Regions from separate parts of the Dendrosporobacter quercicolus genome, predicted to be linked through region 1. Evidence: predicted binding sites of a transcription regulator. Region 1 holds the regulator's gene; the other holds the start of a gene.
The links. Region 1 encodes HrcA, which represses chaperone genes, less so after heat shock. Its sites were predicted from a motif close to TGTTAGCACTCNNNNNNNNNGAGTGCTAACA; they were not measured.
Positions count from the first base shown of each region.

Region 1 (9,913 bases):
AAACCAAAGCCCCCGGCGCCACCACCGCCCTGTGATCCATCAAAGGCGGCATGACCAAATTGATCGTATTGGGCCCGCCGCTCCGCGCTGGACAGTACTTCATAGGCTTCATTTATTTCTTTAAATTTTTCTTCGGCGTCAGGCTTGTCACGGTTGACGTCAGGATGGTACTTGCGGGCTAATTTACGAAACGCCTTTTTTATTTCATCATCCGACGCGGTACGCGCAACACCCAGCACCTCATAATAATCGCGTTTACTCACATTACACCATCCTAAACTATTATTCAGGCATATTCACCGCAAGACTCCGGCCTAAAAGACCGGAGCCGGCGGCGCCTAACCTAAAAAAATCAGCTGGTTATTTTTGCTTACTTCTTTTCGTCATCGACAACTTTATATTCGGCATCCACAACTTTTTCACCCGTCTGAGCGTCCGCCTGCTCGCCGGCATCGGCAGCACCCTGGGCTTCAGTCGCCTGATAAACCGCCGCCGACAATTCATACAGCGGCTTAGTAAGCTCTTCCGTATCGGCTTTGATTTTTTCCAGATCAGTACCCTTAAGTGTTTCCTTAAGCTTGTCGGCAGCCGCCTGAACCTTGCCGATTAAAGCTTGATCTGCTTTATCGCCGATTTCCTTAATTGTTTTCTCCGCTTGATAGACCAGCGAATCGGCATTGTTGCGCACTTCAACTTCTTCTTTGCGTTGTTTGTCCTCAGCCGCGTGTACCTCTGCTTCCTTAACCATCCGTTCAATATCGTCTTTGCTCATACCGCCGGAAGAAGTAATGGTAATTTTCTGTTCTTTGCCGGTACCCAGATCTTTGGCTGAAACATGAACAATGCCGTTGGCATCAATATCAAAAGTAACCTCAATGCGTGGAACCCCGCGCGGAGCCGGAGGAATTCCGGATAACTCAAACCGGCCAAGCGTCTTGTTGCCGGAAGCCATTTCCCGTTCTCCCTGCAATACATGAATATCAACCGATGGCTGATTATCAGCGGCAGTGGAAAAAATCTGACTCTTGGAAGTAGGAATCGTAGTGTTTCGCTCAATAATTTTGGTGCATACGCCGCCCATAGTTTCAATACCCAGCGATAAGGGCGTTACATCCAGCAGCAATACATCCTTCACTTCACCGACCAATACACCGGCTTGAATGGCTGCGCCCAACGCAACGCATTCGTCCGGGTTTACGCCGCGGTGCGGCTCTTTACCCAAAAATTTCTTAATGGCTTCCTGAACGGCGGGAATACGGCTTGAACCGCCAACCAGAATAACTTTATCAATCTCATTTGCTGACAATCCTGAATCGCTCAGCGCCTGGCGGGTAGGCGCCATGGTGGCCTCCACCAGATCGGCAGTCAGTTCTTCAAATTTTGCTCTGGTTAAATTCAAATCCAAATGCTTCGGCCCGGTTTGATCAGCAGTAATAAACGGCAGGTTAATATTTGTGGTCAATACGCCGGAAAGCTCAATCTTCGCTTTTTCCGCCGCTTCTTTCAACCGCTGTACGGCCATCCGGTCGGCTGATAAATCAATGCCATGCTCTTTTTTGAATTCAGCAATCATCCAGCTCATGATCCTGTCGTCAAAATCATCGCCGCCCAGCTTATTATTACCGTGGGTTGCTTTCACTTCAAATACGCCGTCACCCAGTTCCAGGATAGAAACGTCAAAAGTCCCGCCGCCTAAGTCAAAGACCAGAATGGTATGATCGTTTCCTTTATCCATGCCATAAGCCAGAGCTGCCGCGGTTGGTTCATTGATGATCCGCAGAACTTCCAGACCGGCTACCGTGCCGGCATCCTTGGTGGCCTGACGCTGGCTGTCGCTGAAGTAAGCCGGTACTGTAATGACAGCCTTGCTGACACTTTCCCCCAGATAGGCCTCGGCATCAGCCTTTAATTTCTGTAAAATCATTGCTGAAATTTCCTGAGGCGAATATTTCTTATCATCAATCGCCACTTTATAGTCGGTGCCCATATGGCGTTTAATCGAAATTACCGTACGGTCGGGATTGGAAACCGCCTGCCGTTTGGCCAGCTGCCCTACCAGTCTTTCCCCGGTTTTAGAAAAGCCTACGACCGACGGAGTTATCCGCGCGCCTTCGGCATTGGCGATAACCGTCGGCTCGCCACCCTCCATTACCGCTACTACCGAGTTTGTAGTACCTAAATCTATTCCTATTACTTTTGACATAATGTTAGCCTCCTTAAAATTATATGAATTTTACTCCTTGTTAACAGCCGACTACCTTTACCATACTGGGACGAATAATTTTGCCCCGAACGCGATAGCCCTTCTGCAATTCCTCGACAATTGTTCCTTCAGGCTGACTATCGTCTTCCACCCGCATGACAGCCTCATGAAATTGCGGATCAAAGGTTGCCCCCTGCGCTGCAAGCGGTTCAAGACCGTTTTTTTCCAAAATGCCGGTAAACTGACGGTAAACCATCTCAAGGCCTGACTTAAAGGCTTCGGCATCCTGCCCGGCATCAGCGCTCATTGCGCGCTCGAAATTATCCAGGAGCGGCAGCAAATCCTTGATCATATTCTGAACCACCAGGGCGGATAATTCTTCCTTTTCCTGCCTGGTACGCCGGCGATAATTATCAAAATCAGCCTGCAGGCGTTTAATGCGGTCAGTATGCTCCTGCAGCAGCCTGTTTTTCTCTTCGATTACCGCCATCATCTCCTCAATTTCCCTGTAGTCAAAGCAAACTTCCGCCTGCTCAGCTTGTTCAGCAGTGGCAGTGTCCGCTTCAGCAGAGTCAGCTGCGTGATCCTGCGTATTCTTATCTTCTGTCATTTAATTCACCTCAACTTTAAAAATCAGGCAGACCCGGCTCACTGGCAACAGCGGCTTTTGCCGCCTTATCGGGTTCTTCCTTTTTTTTGATAATAGTATCTATCCTCAATATGGCCACAGCTACTTCGCCGGCGGCTTTAATTGCATTAAGCTTTACCGGGGCGGGATCAAGCACGCCAAGCGCCGCCATGTCGGCAATATCGCCGGTATCACAGTCAATACCGAGGAAATCCAGCCTCTGTCCGGTTTGGGCGGCAATTACCTCTTCCACCTTCTCCAGGGGATTATAGCCGGCATTCTGGACAATTTGGGCCAGCGGCCGTTTCAGGGCATTCACCACACAGTCCACCCCGTAAGCGGCCATCCCCTTAATATTTTCCCGGTCTTTTTCCACCTGTCGAGCCAGCGCAATTTCCGTTGAACCGCCGCCCGGAACATAACCTCCCCTGGCGGTTGCCTGAACGCTGGACGCCGCATCCTTGGCAATCCGCTCGCGTTCGCCCACAACCTCTGCAGTCGCCGCACCCACCAGAATTGTAGCCATTGGTTTGCCTTTACCGCCTAAAATTCTTACTTGCTCCAGCTTCTCATCCTGATAAACCGTATCAGCCCGGCCAATGTATTTTAACAGATCCTCGGCGCTTTTCTTCAGGCCGGTGCGCTTAATCATTCTGGCTCCCACATGCTCGGCCACCCGGCGTAAATCTTTGGCATTCATTCTTTGAATAACCAAAACGTTGCCGTCAATCAGTATTTCCTCGGCAATTTCATGCACGCCGCGGTCTGCTAAGACAACATTAACCCCCAGTTGAACAATTTTATGAACATTTGCTTTAAACTCTTCCTGCAACTCTATATAACGTTTGAACCCAGCCTCAGTGCCCAGCGCCTCATCGCCAATTTCTTCCGGCTCCAGCGCGTCGTCAAGGATCAGCGCCTTTACGCCGGATAATGCCTGCGGCATTTCCTCGCTCATGCGTTCCTTGTCGATAATGACACCCATGAATACCTCATTGTCCGCCCCTTCCTGAGCAGTAATGATGTCAGACAGCTTGAATTTTTTATCCGCCAGCTTCTCCATGCCGATCAGTTTCGCTGCCTCTACCACTAACTGGGCAATATCTTCGTGCTCGCGTCCGGCAATTCGGGCCACATTGGGTAAAACCGGGTCATGGATATCCTGCAGAACCCGCGCCTGCTGTTTTAAGTGAATTAACGCCTGGTCAATACCATATTTCAGCCCTTCAATCACCCTGGCTACCGGCACCCCGCGCAGCACCTGATTGACTCCCTCAGCCACCAGAGCGCCGGCCATAAGGGTGGCGGTGGTGGTACCGTCGCCAACTTCGGCCTGTTGCGCTTTAGCTATATTGATTAACATTCTGGCGGCCGGATGATTGACTTCCATTTTATCTAGAATCGTTACGCCGTCATTGGTAATGATTACTTCGCCAAACCGGTCCACCAGCATAGTATCCAGTCCTTTGGGACCAATCGTCCCTTCCACGGCTGCGGTAATCGCCCTTACGGCATTGGCGTTGGTCATTAACGCCGCCAGGCTTTCATCCACTTCCGCCCCGCTGCCGGCCTGTTTTAGATTCATTCCGGTTCCTCCTATATGTAAGCAGGGGATAATCCCCTACACTTTGTACTTTTTCAGTATCTCCCCCAGATGACTGTGCATAAACTCCAGCAAGGCCATCACTTTGCCGTATTCCATCCGGGTTGGTCCCAGCACGGCAATCGTACCCACAATCTTACCGTCCATCCGGTAAGCAGCCTGAACCATACTGCAATCCTTAATGCCGCTGTACGTGTTTTCATGGCCAATTCTGACCACGATGCCGTCCTCATCTTCCTCCTGCGTATGCAAAAGATCACATAACAGCTGCTCCTCTTCCAGCATCAGCAGGATATTTTTCATTTTCTCAACATCCCTGAACTCCGGCTGGCTTAGCAGCTGCGTTGTTCCGCCCAGATAGAGGCGTTCCTTTTTATCAATGGTAAGAACATTGTTCAGTACGGCCAGAGCCGCATCAAACAGGTTGGAATCAGGTACAACAGCTTTGCGGATTTCTTTTAAAACCGATGATTTAATTGAATCCAGTGATACGCCTGACAGGCGCCTGTTGATTGCCTCGGCAACCCGTTGCAGCTCTTCTAGGGTGGTATCTTCCGGTATGTCAATCATCTTGTTTTCAACAAATCCGCCGTCTGTCACAATTACCACAATGACCCGGCGTTCGTCCATGGGGAGAAATTGTAAATATTTAAAGGAACTTTGTGAAATTTGCGGCGCCAGCACTAAAGAGATATTATGCGTCATCCTGGAAATAATTCTGGCGGTTTCCTGAAACACTTCTTCAATTCGCCGTACTTTGGCGTTATACCAGCCCGAAATCAGACTAATCTCATTGTCTGAAATTGCCGGCCTTGCCAGTAATGTGTCTACATAAAACCGGTAACCTTTGGCCGAAGGGATACGGCCGGAAGATGTGTGAAGCTGCTCCAGATAGCCTAATAGCTCTAAATCAGCCATTTCGTTGCGGATTGTCGCCGGACTGACTCCTAGATCGTATTTACGGGCAATCGTCCGTGAGCCAATAGGTTCTGCGGTGGAAACGTAATCATTAATAATGGCCTGAAGAATTTTTCGCTTGCGCTCATCAAGCATTTTCCCACCTCCTATTGTTAGCACTCAAGTCGATAGAGTGCTAATATCTACTAAAAAAATACCACTCATTTGGCTGAATGTCAAGATACTCCGTAACTCAGCTTAAAAATTCGTTATCATTAAAGTAAAAACTCACTAAATACCTGATTGCCAAATTTCATTCCCAGGGCCGTAAGCCTGACATTATCGCCGGCCACAATGACTGCCCCTTTCCGTACCAGCCGGTCAACGGCAAATTGATAGACGGAAAAAAAATCACAGCTGAAACAATGTTGAAACTGGCTAACCGACAAGCCTTGCACGGTTCTCAGGGCCAAAAAGCAAAACTCAGCCATCGCCGTTTGCCGGTCAGGCTGTTCGATCAATACTACAGGCGGCTGTCCTGAGCTTACGCTGTCAATATATGTTTGCACATCGCTCACATTCGCCCGCCGCTGACCGTCAATAAAAGAATGAGCGGCGGCGCCCAGGCCGAGATAGGGTTGATACTGCCAGTATTTTAGGTTATGGCGGCATTGATAACCGGGCCGGGCAAAATTTGAAATTTCATACCGCGCAAATCCCAGCTTGGGCATGCTGTCCATAACAGCCTCATACATAGCGTCATCAAGCTCATCATCAGGCAGATTCAGACGGCCCTGGTTTGCCAGATAGGCAAAGCCGGTGCCCTCCTCCACCTTTAAGCCATATACCGATAAATGCCGGACATTTAACCGGTACGCCATTGCCAGGCTGTCATGCAAATCGTGAAGCGACTGGTCCGGCAATCCGTACATCAGATCCAGATTCAGGTTTTCGAAACCCGCTTTTTGGGCCAGTTCAACCGCCTGTACCGCCTCCCCGGCCGTATGAATACGGCCTAAAGCAGCCAGCACCGGATCGGAAAACGACTGAACGCCGAAACTCATCCGGTTGACGCCGCATTGCCGTAATTGGTCCAGCATGCTCCTGTCTGCCGTTCCCGGATTGGCTTCAATGCTTATTTCCGTATTGTCGGCCAGCTTAAAGGCCTGCCTGATGCTGTCCATTACAGCGGCAAGCAGCTTGCCGGACAGAACGGTTGGCGTTCCGCCGCCGATAAAGACCGTGTCAACCACAGCGCCAGACAGAATGCCGCCCTGATCGGCAATTTCCCGACACAAGGCGGCGACATAAGCGCTGTATAGGTGTTCCAGGCCCGTATATGACGGGAAATCACAATAAAAACACTTGCGCCGGCAAAAAGGAATATGGATATATAAACCTAAGCTCATCATACCGCTAATCAATCTTTAAGATTGCCATAAAGGCTTCCTGCGGTATCTCGACGCTGCCAACCTGTTTCATCCTTTTTTTGCCCTCTTTTTGTTTTTCCAGCAGTTTCCGCTTACGGCTGATATCACCGCCATAGCATTTGGCCAGAACATCTTTGCGCATTGCCCTGACTGTCTCGCGGGCAATTACTTTATTGCCGACTGCCGCCTGAATGGGTATTTCAAACATTTGCTTCGGGATAATGCTTTTGAGTTTCTCAGCCAGCTGCCGGCCCCGGTAGGCGGCTTTATCCCGGTGGACAATCACCGACAAGGCGTCAACCGGATCGCCGTTTAACAAAATATCCAGCTTAACCAGACTGGACGTATGGTAGCCGGTTAATTCGTAATCCAGTGAAGCATAGCCGCGGGTTGATGACTTCAAGCGATCAAAATAATCATAAATAATCTCGCTTAACGGTAAATGATAAGTGATCATCACTCTGGTTGTATCAAGATACTTCATATCTTTAAACTCACCGCGCTTTTCCTGGGAGAGTTCCATGACAGCGCCGACAAATTCATTTGGCACAATCACCGTGGCCTTGACGTAAGGCTCATCAATATGATCGATTTCGGTCGGCGGCGGCAGCTTGGACGGATTGTCTATTTCCAGCATATGGCCATCAGTCCTGTACACCCGGTAAATTACGCTTGGCGCCGTAGTAATCAGACTTAAGTTGTATTCCCGCTCAAGGCGTTCCTGGATGACATCCATGTGCAATAACCCGAGGAAGCCGCACCTGAAACCAAACCCGAGGGCAATGGAGGTCTCCGGCTCAAATAACAGCGCAGCATCATTTAACTGCAATTTCTCCAAAGCATCTTTGAGATTATCATAATCCGCGCTGTCTACCGGGTATAAACCGCAATAGACCATTGGGTTTATTTTTCGGTAACCGGGCAGGGCTGCCGCCGCCGGATGTTCGGCATCAGTAATGGTATCGCCAACCCGGACATCCTTTACATTCTTAATGCTGCCGGCCACAAATCCGACTTGACCGGTTCCCAGCTCAGCAATGGTCGCTAAAGACGGCTTAAAAATTCCCACCTCGGTCACTTCAAATTTTTTGTCGGTGGCCATCATTTTTAATTTCATGCCCGGCTTGATTCTGCCGTTCATCACCCGGACATAAGCAATGACCCCTTTATAGGCGTCAAAATGAGAATCAAAAATAAGCGCGCTCAGCGGCTCGTCAATCGCTCCCTTCGGCGGCGGAACCTTCTTCACAATGGCTTCCAGAATCCCGGCAATGCCAATGCCGGTTTTGGCGCTGGCCAGCACGGCATCTGAGGTGTCCAGCCCGATCACCTCTTCAATTTCCTGTTTAACTTTTTCCGGATCAGCGCTCGGCAAATCAATCTTATTAATTACCGGAATAATTTCAAGATTATTTTCCAAAGCCAGGTAAACATTGGCCAGTGTTTGCGCTTCAATTCCCTGGGCCGCATCCACCACCAGCAATGCACCTTCGCAGGCAGCCAGGCTGCGGGACACTTCATAAGTAAAATCAACATGACCAGGCGTATCGATCAGATTAAGCATATAGGTCTCGCCGTCTTGTGCAATATAGTCCAGCCGGACGGCCTGCGCCTTAATAGTAATGCCGCGTTCACGTTCCAGATCCATCTGATCCAGCACCTGAGCTTCCATCTCCCGTGAAGACAAGGTGCCCGTATATTCAATCAGCCGGTCGGCAAGGGTGGATTTCCCGTGATCTATGTGGGCAATAATGGAAAAATTACGGATATTTTTCGTTGTCATAGCATCCTCCCCGCTCTGGTACCTTGCGTCACCTAAAAACAAGAATACTTTAGCCGTCTTTTCCCTCCTGCTTTGTTGTAGCAGCCTTACAGATCCGCCGATCTGCACGGCTCCTTCACCTCGCAGTGCGAAAAAATCCGGGCAAACTTATTCGTTGTTTAAAATGACGAAAGTACTGGTTGCAATCGCCAAATACTGCTATAGATTATAGCATCCTGAAGCAGTAACCTGCAAGCATTACCTGTATTGATTGAGATATTGGACCAGGTCGCCGCAAAAAGCCGCCATATACTGCTGAAGCAGGCGCTTGCCTTCAGCCGCTTGCTGAATCATCCGTTGATACCAGGCGGCCAGTTTGGCAAGGATTGCCTGCGTATCGATACGGACACGGGTCGGCATTACCAACTTGCCACCGGCAACATTGACAATAATTTGCTGGTCACCCGTAACTTGCGCAACCGGATATACGGCTCTGGCCTTAACGCTGTTGCCAAATAAATAGGCCGCATATTGACCATTGTTATCACGTTTGACGGCAAACGCCTGGGCAAACTCCTGCCGGTGGGTCAAACGGTTAAGCTGGGTTTCAGCAACCGTAACCCCAATCATAATCAACAGCACCAATAGGAAAACGCCCCGACTTAGTTTGGTTATATCAGTATCGCTCATCGTAAACGCTCACCTCAACCTTAACTTACCAAAAAAAGAAATATTCATACATAAAAACAGTCACTTGAACTGACTGTTTTTATGTATGAATCAGATTATCAACCAAACAAGGGTTGCCAAACAGACGTACCGGCGTCCTGACCGGCAACGGCGCGAATTTTCAGCGGCCTGCGCCGGATCAGTTGCTTTCGGCAATGATTTGAGCAAGTATCTCGCCAAAAAACTCCATACTTCGCTCCACTTCCTCCATGCTATTTTCCTGACAGCCAACCTCCAGCAGCAGGGACCGGGGATGAAGATGCTGGTTATAGCGCCATTCTACCAGTAAAATTCCTTTAGATAATCCGGGATAATACTGCGTCAGCTTAGCTTCAATCAGTTTGGCAAAAGCGTGATTCTGCTGCCAGGTGGGCTGCGGCAAATCAGGTTGCCCTGTGGCTACAACAATCGTCAGTTTTGCCGCTGGAACCCCGTTGACGGTCACTGTATGATCTTCCCGTTTACCGGCATCCCGGTGAATATCAAAAATTATCTGAATAGAAGGGTTTTCAGCCAGCATTTGCTGAACTGTCGCTTCAGACACACCATAGGCTTTCATAAAACTGGGGTAATCATGAATATTTTTACTTTGGATGGCCGGAATGCCCAAGCTTTCCAGCTTTCTTGCCAGTGCGCCGCCAACGTCAACAATATCGCCGAT
Region 1 covers NZ_FNHB01000001.1:789,629-799,541, forward strand. Annotated here, with positions in the region: gene dnaJ (molecular chaperone DnaJ) at 1-263, opposite strand, end outside; gene dnaK (molecular chaperone DnaK) at 371-2,203, opposite strand; gene grpE (nucleotide exchange factor GrpE) at 2,244-2,813, opposite strand; gene BLR06_RS03905 (TCP-1/cpn60 chaperonin family protein) at 2,830-4,416, opposite strand; gene hrcA (heat-inducible transcriptional repressor HrcA) at 4,453-5,487, opposite strand; gene hemW (radical SAM family heme chaperone HemW) at 5,607-6,740, opposite strand; gene lepA (translation elongation factor 4) at 6,748-8,544, opposite strand; gene BLR06_RS03925 (hypothetical protein) at 8,782-9,213, opposite strand; gene spoIIP (stage II sporulation protein P) at 9,392-9,913, opposite strand, start outside.

Region 2 (9,913 bases), on a different contig from region 1:
GCTTTTATTTCCGGCGGCATACCTTTATGAGCGCCAATTCCCCAAAAGATACTTAATACCACATCTACTCCTTGTTCCTGTAAAGTAGGAACATTGCTGAATACCGGATCATTCATCCTTTTCATTGACGTAACTCCAAGTGCCTTAATCGTGCCACTTTTTATGTGTTCCTGTAGCATAGGTGGAGAGGAAAACTGTACCTGAATATGCCCTCCCAATAAAGCTGCTAATGCTTCCGAATCCCCTTTAAATGGCACCTGGCTTAAGTTAACCCCGACTTTTTTAGCTGTCATTTCTCCCACAACATGAGTTACACCACCTAACCCACCATGTCCATATTTTACAGCACCGGGATGCTGCCTGGCGTAATTAATTAAATCATTAATATTGTTCCAGTCTGAATCGGAGCGAACAACTATAACTGATGGTAATTCCATAATCTGCACTAAGGGATCTATCGCAGAAGGATAGTGGTAGCCGGTTGTCCCATACGCCGACTGCAATAATGCACTTGTAGTCACTGTTCCCAATGTATAGCCGTCCTCCCCTGATTCAACCAACTCATTCCAGCCTAAAATCCCGCCCGCGCCAGGCACATTTTTTATGATGATATTCTGTCCCAGATGCTGATATGCAACTTTACCCATCGCTCTCGCCATCATGTCATTGGCGCCACCCGCCGTATAAGGCACAATCAACGTGATCGCCTTATCCGGATACTTTTCGGCAACGGCGGCCGGCGTTTCTTTCGTTCCGCAACCAGCAACCATCCCCATCGAACATAACAGCATTAAGGACAACGCAACCGATTTTCTCATTTTCACAGCATATCTCCCCTTAATTCGTTTTAATTCGATTTTATACCTGATTACATAAAAAACATTGTCATATTTTGTCATGAAAAAAAATAAAACCGGTCAGCAGTGGAGCGGCTTGGCCACAGCGATGATAAAACCACCAAAAAATCTATCTGCACATTACAAAAAGATATGAAAAAAGAGGCTACCCAAAAGTTTAGTAAACTAATGAGTAACCTCTAATTTGAAATTTACGTGGTATGAATGCGGTAAAATAATGTTATGTTAACCAACGCATCAAACCACATAAGGGGCTAGGGGCTCTGATTACATCATGCCGCCCATGCCGCCCATTCCACCCATGCCGCCCATTGCAGCAGCGGCGGCAGCGCCGTTATCTTTTTCCGGTTTATCGGCAACCAGGGTTTCAGTTGTTAATACCATTGCAGCGATGCTTGCTGCATTCTGCAGCGCGGAACGGGTAACCTTGGCAGGATCCACAATACCGGCGGCAATCATGTCGATATATTCTTCTGTAAGTGCATTGAAGCCAATGCCCTTACCGGCTTTTTTCACATTCTCAACAACTACTGATCCTTCCAGACCGGCATTGTCGGCAATTTGACGAACTGGCTCTTCAATTGCACGTTTTACAATTTGAACGCCGGTTTTTTCGTCGCCTGATGCAGATACGGAATCAAGAACAGGCAGAATATCAATGAATGTAGTACCGCCCCCGGCGACAATACCTTCCTCAACAGCAGCGCGGGTAGCATTCAGAGCATCTTCAATGCGCAGTTTCTTTTCTTTCAGTTCAACTTCAGTTGCAGCGCCAACCTGAATAACAGCTACGCCGCCGGATAACTTAGCCAGACGCTCCTGCAGTTTTTCGCGGTCAAAATCCGAAGTTGTTTCTTCGATTTGTGATTTAATTTGAGCAACCCGGCCTTTGATGGCGTCGCCGGCGCCGGCGCCGTCAACAACGGTTGTTTCTTCTTTCGACACCCGGATTTGACGAGCCCGGCCAAGATCGGCCAGTTCCACACTGTCCAGTTTGCGGCCAAGTTCTTCGGTAATTACATTAGCGCCGGTTAAAATTGCAATATCTTCCAGCATGGCCTTGCGGCGATCACCAAATCCAGGAGCTTTAACAGCCACAGCCCGGAAAGTGCCGCGCAGCTTGTTGACAACTAAAGTAGCCAGTGCTTCGCCTTCAACATCTTCAGCAATAATCAGCAGCTCTTTGCCTTGTTGAACCACTTTTTCCAGCACAGGCAGCATATCGGCAATTGCCCCGATTTTACGGTCTGTAATCAGGATATAGGGATCATTTAAGACAGCTTCCATTTTGTCGGTATCGGTTACCATATAAGGGGAAATATAGCCACGGTCAAACTGCATGCCTTCAACGACATCAAGGCTTGTACCCATGCCTTTGGATTCTTCTACAGTGATTACGCCATCTTTACCCACTTTTTCCATTGCTTCAGCAATCAACTGGCCGATTTCATCGTCAGCCGCTGAAATTGAAGCAACCTGGGCAATCGCGTCTTTGGCTTCCACTTTCTTGGAATTTTTCTTAATTTCTTCAACCAGGGCGATGACCGCTTTTTCAATTCCTTTTTTAATGATCATCGGATTAGCGCCGGCGGCTACATTGCGCATACCTTCACGAATCATGGCCTGAGCCAGTAAGGTTGCTGTAGTCGTACCGTCACCGGCTACATCATTCGTTTTGGTCGCTACTTCCTTAACCAGTTGGGCGCCCATGTTTTCAAACGGATCTTCCAGTTCAATATCACGGGCAATGGTTACGCCGTCGTTCGTAATGGTAGGCGCACCGAATTTTTTATCAAGAACGACATTGCGGCCTTTAGGTCCTAAAGTTACTTTAACAGCATTAGCTAAAGCATTTACGCCTTTTTCCAGCGCACGACGTGCTTCTTCATTGAATATCACTTGTTTTGCCATTATATGTATGCCTCCCTAATTAAACTTAACCTTTTTAATTACTGAACAATTGCCAGAATATCTCTTTCACTTACAATCAGATATTCCTGACCATCAACTTTAACCTCTGTTCCGGCGTACTTGGAGAAAATAATTTTGTCGCCTTCCTTAACATCAAGGGCTACGCGTTGACCATTGTCCAGCAGTTTACCGGTACCAACGGCTACGATCTGGCCTTCCTGGGGTTTCTCTTTGGCTGTATCAGGCAATACGATACCACTCTTTGTTTTTAATTCCCCTTCTAACACTTGAATGACTACTCTGTCGCCTAGTGGCTTAATCATTGAAGCAACCTCCTTTTATGATATCTTAATAGAATTAGTGTATTTGTTAGCACTCACTAAAAGCGAGTGCTAATTCCATAAATTATCATATATAATTAATTGCCAAAAAGCAAGAGCTATAAACGAAAATTTAGGCTTATACCAATTTTTTTTTAAAATTTATCCTAAAAAAGCGTTGGTTTTCGCTTGATTTCTTCATTTTACACAATAATGTAATTAAAGCTTGTCAGATAATGTCTGCAACAAAAAAAACAGTTGGCCTGAACTACCGTTTTCTTGCAAAAAAACCCGCAGTTCAGACCAACTTATTTTATTTCCCCTTTTTCTTGGTGATAACGGAATCAACAATGGCCTGAGCAACATCGCGAATCGATTTGCGTTTGCTCATGCTATACTGCTGAATCCTGCGGTAAGCCTCACTTTCATTCAAATTGTAGGCGTCCATAAGAATGCCTTTCGCCCGGTCCAGAACTTTACGGGTTTCCAGTGAATTTTTTACATCTTCCAGTTCTTGTTCCAGCTCGGCGAATTCATGAAAACGCGACAAAGCAATTTCAATCGCCGGGAACAAATTGGTTTCCTTGACCGGTTTGACCAGGTAGGCCAATACGCCTGAGTCTTTCGCCTTATCGACAATCTCTTTCTGGCTGAATGCCGTCAATAAGAGTACCGGAGCAATTTTTTCATGAGAAATTGTCTTAGCGGCAGTAATACCATCCATTTCAGGCATTTTGATGTCCATAATAACCAGATCAGGACGATGCCTGCGCGTAAGTTCAATGGCTTTCAGCCCATCCGTTGCCTCTCCGACAACCGTATGACCAGCTTCTTCCAGTATTTCTTTCAAATCCATTCTGATAATCGATTCATTGTCAGCAATAACTACACGCAATGGTTGCATACTATTTTCCTCCCTCTATGCTCCGGGGAATTGTGATACGGGCATGGGTGCCTTGATCCGCGTATAATTCAAAGGTACCGCCCAGATCGTCTTCAATCAAGGTTCTTACAATCTGCAGTCCCAGGCTTTTTGATACCTGTGAGCTGAAGTTTGCCGGCAAACCAATCCCGTTATCATAAATATCAATCCGGTAAGCTTCGGGATTGGTGGCAATATCCACGCCAATCAGACCTTCCGGCCGGCCGATAAAGCCGTGCTCAATGGAATTCTGAATAAGCTCATTGATGACTAAGGCCAGACTGCTCGCCTGCTCTGACGGCAGGATAACCGTTTCACCGTTAAAAATAGTTTGCAAATTAAAGTCAGGCTCCAGCATATTTTGGATAACCAGATCCAATATATTTTTGGCAACTTCAGCTACGTCAATAAATTCGGCATCCTGCTGCGACAAAAACTCGTGAACAACCGAAATGCTCAATATCCTGTTGACGCTTTCCCGCAACGCTGCTTTTACTTGCAGTGAATCGGTTCGCCGGGACTGCAGCCGGAGCAGGCTGGCGATTGTCTGTAAATTATTTTTTACACGGTGGTGAATTTCCTGAATAACCGCTGACTTAATCAATAACTCTTTTTCTTTTTTCTTTAGTTCGGTAACATCAGCAACGATGATTACCGTCCGGATAACCTGCCCGGCCTGGATAATCGGGATGGTTCGCTGCACCAAAATTAAATTGCCGGCCTCCAGTTCGGTTTCATAGGGCATCTGACTGGTAGTCGTTTTTTTGGTAATCCGCATGTTGATCTGCCGGTCATAAATATGCCGGCCGACAATCCGGCCAATCCCTAAAACTTTATAAATGCTGCCCGCTGCAGCATTAGCAAAAGTTATTTTTCCCCGTTCATCGGTAACAATAATACCATCACTGGCCGATAACGGCCGGTATAGCTTGACATCAAACGGAGACCTGGCGTTAATCAGCAGCATATAGGCAGTTTCCAATAAAATGCTGTACCCTTCCGTCCGTATTTCATCAGGACTTGTTTCAAAGCTGACAACTGCAATAATATTGCCGTCATAATCATGCACCGGATAAGTTTGCATTTCCATCAGCATGCCCAGCGCCCATTCACGCTGACCACAAATAGGCTGGCCCGTCGACATGGTGCGCCATATCAGCGGTTCTTCGGCGGCGTATACTGTCGTTCCCAGCAAATTAGGCTTATATTGGCTGAAACTGGTATTGGGCTTAATCTGTGCGGCAATGACCAGTAAATTTTCATCACTGGCTTTCGTATACACCGTTAACTGCGCATGGGCCAAATCACATACCAATGGGAAAATACCGCTAAGCTTATCCAGCATTTCAATCTGCGCCGGCACCAAGGTTGTTATTTTACGGCACACATCTCCGATGATTCCCATATTATTTTCCCCAACCCTCCAGGCATATTTAAATTAATTTTTATTCAACTCTTTCAATAAAAATTCCTGTTATAAAATGGTTTTTTTTAAAAATTTGTTGAAATACCGGCCAGGAAAAACGTTACCAACAAGTTATCCACAGTTTCCACAACGTTATTAACAATTGATGTGGCTATTTTCAAATGGGTTTCCCCATTTATCCACATTACCCACAAATCAGGTTTGCCACCGCTCAACAACCAATTTTCAACGATGGTACGGCATTTAAATATAAGTCAGAGACTTTACCGCTGCAAAACTGATAATAAGCCCGGCAGGCAATCATGGCGGCATTATCGGTACACAATACCGCTCCCGGATAATACAACCTGATATCTTGTTCAGTACAAGCGCCTGTCAGCTTAGCTTGCAGCATACTGTTGGCGGCAACGCCGCCGGCTAAAACCAGACGGTCGACAGAATAGAACCGGGCAGCCTGCACAGCTTTGGAAACCAATACATCAACCACGGCAGCCTGGAAACTGGCCGCCACATCGGCCTGGCTGACCCGCTGCCCACGCTGTTCGGCCTGGTTTAGATAATTGAGCACAGCCGATTTCAAGCCGCTGAAGCTGAATTCAAAGCTGCTTTTCCCGGTCAAAGCCCGCGGAAAATCGATCGCTGCCGGATTCCCGGCCGCAGCCAGCCGGTCAATCTGCGGTCCGCCCGGATAAGGCAGCCCCATGACCCGCGCTACTTTATCAAAAGCCTCGCCAGCCGCGTCATCACGGGTTTGGCCGATTAATGCAAATTGGTTATAGTCCTGTACGGACACCAGTGAAGTATGTCCGCCGGAAACTACCAGTGCGACAAAAGGCGGCTCAAGTTCAGCGTGGGCCAGAAAGTTGGCGAAAATATGTCCTTCAAGATGATTGACGCCCACCAGGGGAATACCGGTTGCAAAAGCCAGCGCTTTGGCGGCCGCAACGCCAACCAGCAGCGCTCCGACCAAACCAGGTCCGTATGTAACTCCAATGGCCGAAATCTGCGCTAAGGCCACTCCGGCCTGCTGCAGCGCCTCATCTACTACAGGAATGACATTTTCAATATGTTTCCGGGAAGCAATTTCCGGCACTACCCCGCCAAATTTTTGGTGAACCGGCACCTGTGATGATATAATATTTGATAATATCTGCCGGCCGCCGGCGACAACAGCGGCCGAGGTTTCATCACAACTGGTCTCAATTGCTAACGTAAGACAAGCGTTATCTGTTGTTTTTTCCAAGGCAAATGCCTCCATTTTTCTGCTACTAATTGCATGTATGATAAATCTTCGAAAAACGTAAATTAACATTGGGCGAAAACAAGAACGCCCGAAAGGAGGGATATAGATGGCACGCTCGAATAAACCTGTAAATCCTACCAGCGAAAACGCGCTGGACCGTATGAAGTTTGAAGTGGCTTCTGAATTAGGAATTGCTGAGCGCGTTCGTTCCTCAGGTTGGTCTACAATGACTTCGGCCGATTGCGGCCGGGTTGGCGGACAAATGGTTCGCCGGATGATTGAGCAGTATGAATCAACCCTTAAATAGCCTGGAGGGCGGTTTAGCCGCCCTTTTTACTTAACAGGGGCCGGGAGCCTCTCCAAACCGCTTTTATTCACACTGACGCCGCAGGATTTAGTCACTGGTAACACTTTTACATCCGGCTGCATATTGTATAAAACCAATCACCCTTAGCCGCGCAAGCGGCTTTTTTTTATGCAATCAGAAACGCTTACGCCTTTGCCAAAGGATCAGCCCCGTCCGTGTCCAAGCCATCCCGCCACATAATGATGGCGTCTTCCTTGGTGTCACTGTAATATTGACGCCTGATGCCGCGGTTTTCAAACCCCAGTTTGCGATACAGCACTTGTGCAGCCGTGTTGCTGGGCCTGACTTCCAGCGTCATGCTTACCGCTCCCAGCTGTCTGGCCTGCCCGATTAAGGCCAGCAGCAGCCTTTCACCCAGCCCTTGCCGGCGATACCCGGAGATGACGGCAATATTGGTGACATGAGCCTCATCCAGAATCATCCACATGCCCGCATAGCCAATAATCCGGTCACCAGCTTCAAGCACCAGATAGTGCGCCAGATCGTTATCATTGATTTCGTTTTCAAAGGCCACTCTTGACCAGGGAACAGCAAAACAATTTAGTTCAACCTGCAAAACACCATCAATATCGGTTGGCAGCATCGTTCTGATCCGAGCCCCGTTCATCCGCATACTCCGTGGCGGCGGTCCCATAAATCCTCGGCTTCCGACCGCCGGATATAAAGCGGCTCCAGCGTCATCACGTCATGGCTTATACCGTCATTGAGCATTTTACAGCCCAAAAGTCCGACACTGGCTGCACGGGGCATAATCAAATGGGGCGGCGCTAAAATGATATCCGGGCCGGCTTGTTTAAGCTGCTCCTGATGCATAACCGCCGCCTCCCCCATAACCACAGCCGGCGCGCCCAGCGCCCGGAGCTGCCCGAGCAGTTCAGTAAACGGTTTGACGGCAGCCGGCCGGTATTCGCTCATTTTTCCCTGCTGCCAGCAGTACAAAGAAGTATATACATTTCCTTTCTGGGCATCCAATACCGGCGCCAGATACACCTGGGGCAACGGACAGTTATAAGCCAGAGCAGCCAGGGTGGATACCCCGACCAGCGGGATATTAAGCGCATAAGCCAGCGCTTTAGCGCTGGCCAGCCCGATACGCAGGCCGGTAAAAGAACCGGGTCCGATGCTTACCGCCACAGCCCTGAGCTCACTTTTCCGCACTCTGGCCGCAGCCAGTAGCTGTGAAATGTGCGGCATCAGCAATTCGGAATGGGTCAATTTGGTTTGAATGGTCAATTCGGCCACCAACGCGCCTGGTGTAACGATCGCCACACTAGACACAAGGGTAGCCGTATCTAAAGCAAGAACCGGCAATATTTTTCAGCTCCTCACAAACAGATTGATACTTCAAGCCTTCGGCTTTAGCCACGATCAGCCTTTCGGTCGTTGAATCCCCCGGTTTTAATTCCAGCCACAGAAATTCATCAGGCAATTCAGCGGTAAATTTATCCGGCCATTCGATCACTGCAATGCCGCCGGCGTCAATATATTCGTAAAAGCCGATGTCAAATAACTCTTCTGCCTGCTCCAAACGATACAAATCAAAATGATAAACCGGCGGCTCAGCCGGATATACATTTAAAATGGTAAATGTCGGACTTGTCACCGCATCGCCAATGCCGAGACCGGCCGCTATTCCCTGCACCAACAACGTTTTACCGGCGCCGAGATCGCCCTGCAGGCAGACGACAAACCCCGGCTTAAGCCATTGCGCCAGTTGCCGGCCAAAATCAAAGGTTTGTTCCGGTGACGCAGTCTTAAAAATCAACATGAACAGTGCTCCCTTTAACCAAAATGATTATAACCCTTGGGGGCCAGTCCCCTGGCTGCCCCGTCCGCCGCAACAAGCTCCACGCCGGCCGGTCCCCTGACGATTTCACCAATCACCGTCAGCTGCGCCGTTATTTCGTTCGCCGGCAATACCCGGAGCTTTTCCGGTTCAATGGTAAACAACAATTGATAATCCTCACCACCGTACAATGCGTAGTCCAAGGCCGCGTTCCCCAAAACTGCACTTGCTGCCGTAAGCTCGGCTGACAGAGGAATTTGCTGCTCAAACAAGCGGACAGCCACCTGGCTGGCAGCGGCAATTTCATTAGCTTCACTGGCCAGCCCGTCACTGATATCGTTCATGCTGTTGGCAAAAGCGGCAAGCAGCAAACCGGCTTGCACCTGCGGCTGGGGCGTCAGATGACAGGTAACCAATTGCCGGGCAAAAACAAATTCCTGCCAATGCCCCCGGCGGAGCAAATCCAGCCCGGCCGCCGAGTTGCCCAGCTCGCCGGTGACAACCACAAGATCACCGGGTTTGGCTCCCGAGCGGCGCTGCAAACGAGCCGGCTCAACCTCACCGGTCACGGCCACATTGAGCACAAGCCCCTGCGGGCTGGAAACAGTATCGCCGCCAACAATGTTAACGGTAAAACGGCGGCATATTTCCTTCATACCTTGATATAAATCCCGGACGAAGTCTACCTGTACATTGCGGGGCAAAGCCAAAGATACCACGCAATGTTTTGGAACTCCGCCCATAGCGGCTATATCGCTAAGATTGACGGCAATCGCTTTATAGCCAAGCTGCCAGGGCGTCGTCGTTGTCAGGTCAAAATGAACCGATTCAATGAGCATATCTGTTGCCAGCAATTGCAGCTGCCGCGGTGAGGGTAGCAGCGCTGCGGCATCATCGCCAATTCCGACAATTACGCTGGCCGGATCGACGATGGTATTTTCCTTAATAAGATCAATTAAGCCAAACTCACCAAGCTGTTTTAGTTCCATATGACACCACCCCGCTCTTTCAACGTACAGCCAGCCTAGTACCTAATTCAGTGAATACTGACGGTCTATTTTCCGCAATTTATGGCAGTACT
Region 2 covers NZ_FNHB01000011.1:3,508-13,420, forward strand. Annotated here, with positions in the region: gene BLR06_RS15975 (Bug family tripartite tricarboxylate transporter substrate binding protein) at 1-818, opposite strand, end outside; gene groL (chaperonin GroEL) at 1,125-2,768, opposite strand; gene groES (co-chaperone GroES) at 2,807-3,091, opposite strand; gene BLR06_RS15990 (ANTAR domain-containing response regulator) at 3,402-3,992, opposite strand; gene BLR06_RS15995 (histidine kinase N-terminal domain-containing protein) at 3,994-5,415, opposite strand; gene tsaD (tRNA (adenosine(37)-N6)-threonylcarbamoyltransferase complex transferase subunit TsaD) at 5,648-6,679, opposite strand; gene BLR06_RS16005 (alpha/beta-type small acid-soluble spore protein) at 6,786-6,986, shown strand; gene rimI (ribosomal protein S18-alanine N-acetyltransferase) at 7,171-7,653, opposite strand; gene tsaB (tRNA (adenosine(37)-N6)-threonylcarbamoyltransferase complex dimerization subunit type 1 TsaB) at 7,650-8,357, opposite strand; gene tsaE (tRNA (adenosine(37)-N6)-threonylcarbamoyltransferase complex ATPase subunit type 1 TsaE) at 8,317-8,814, opposite strand; gene thiL (thiamine-phosphate kinase) at 8,829-9,821, opposite strand.
Region 2: a site for HrcA is predicted at 3,136-3,166, ahead of groES (co-chaperone GroES). Genes of this name have one in related genera too.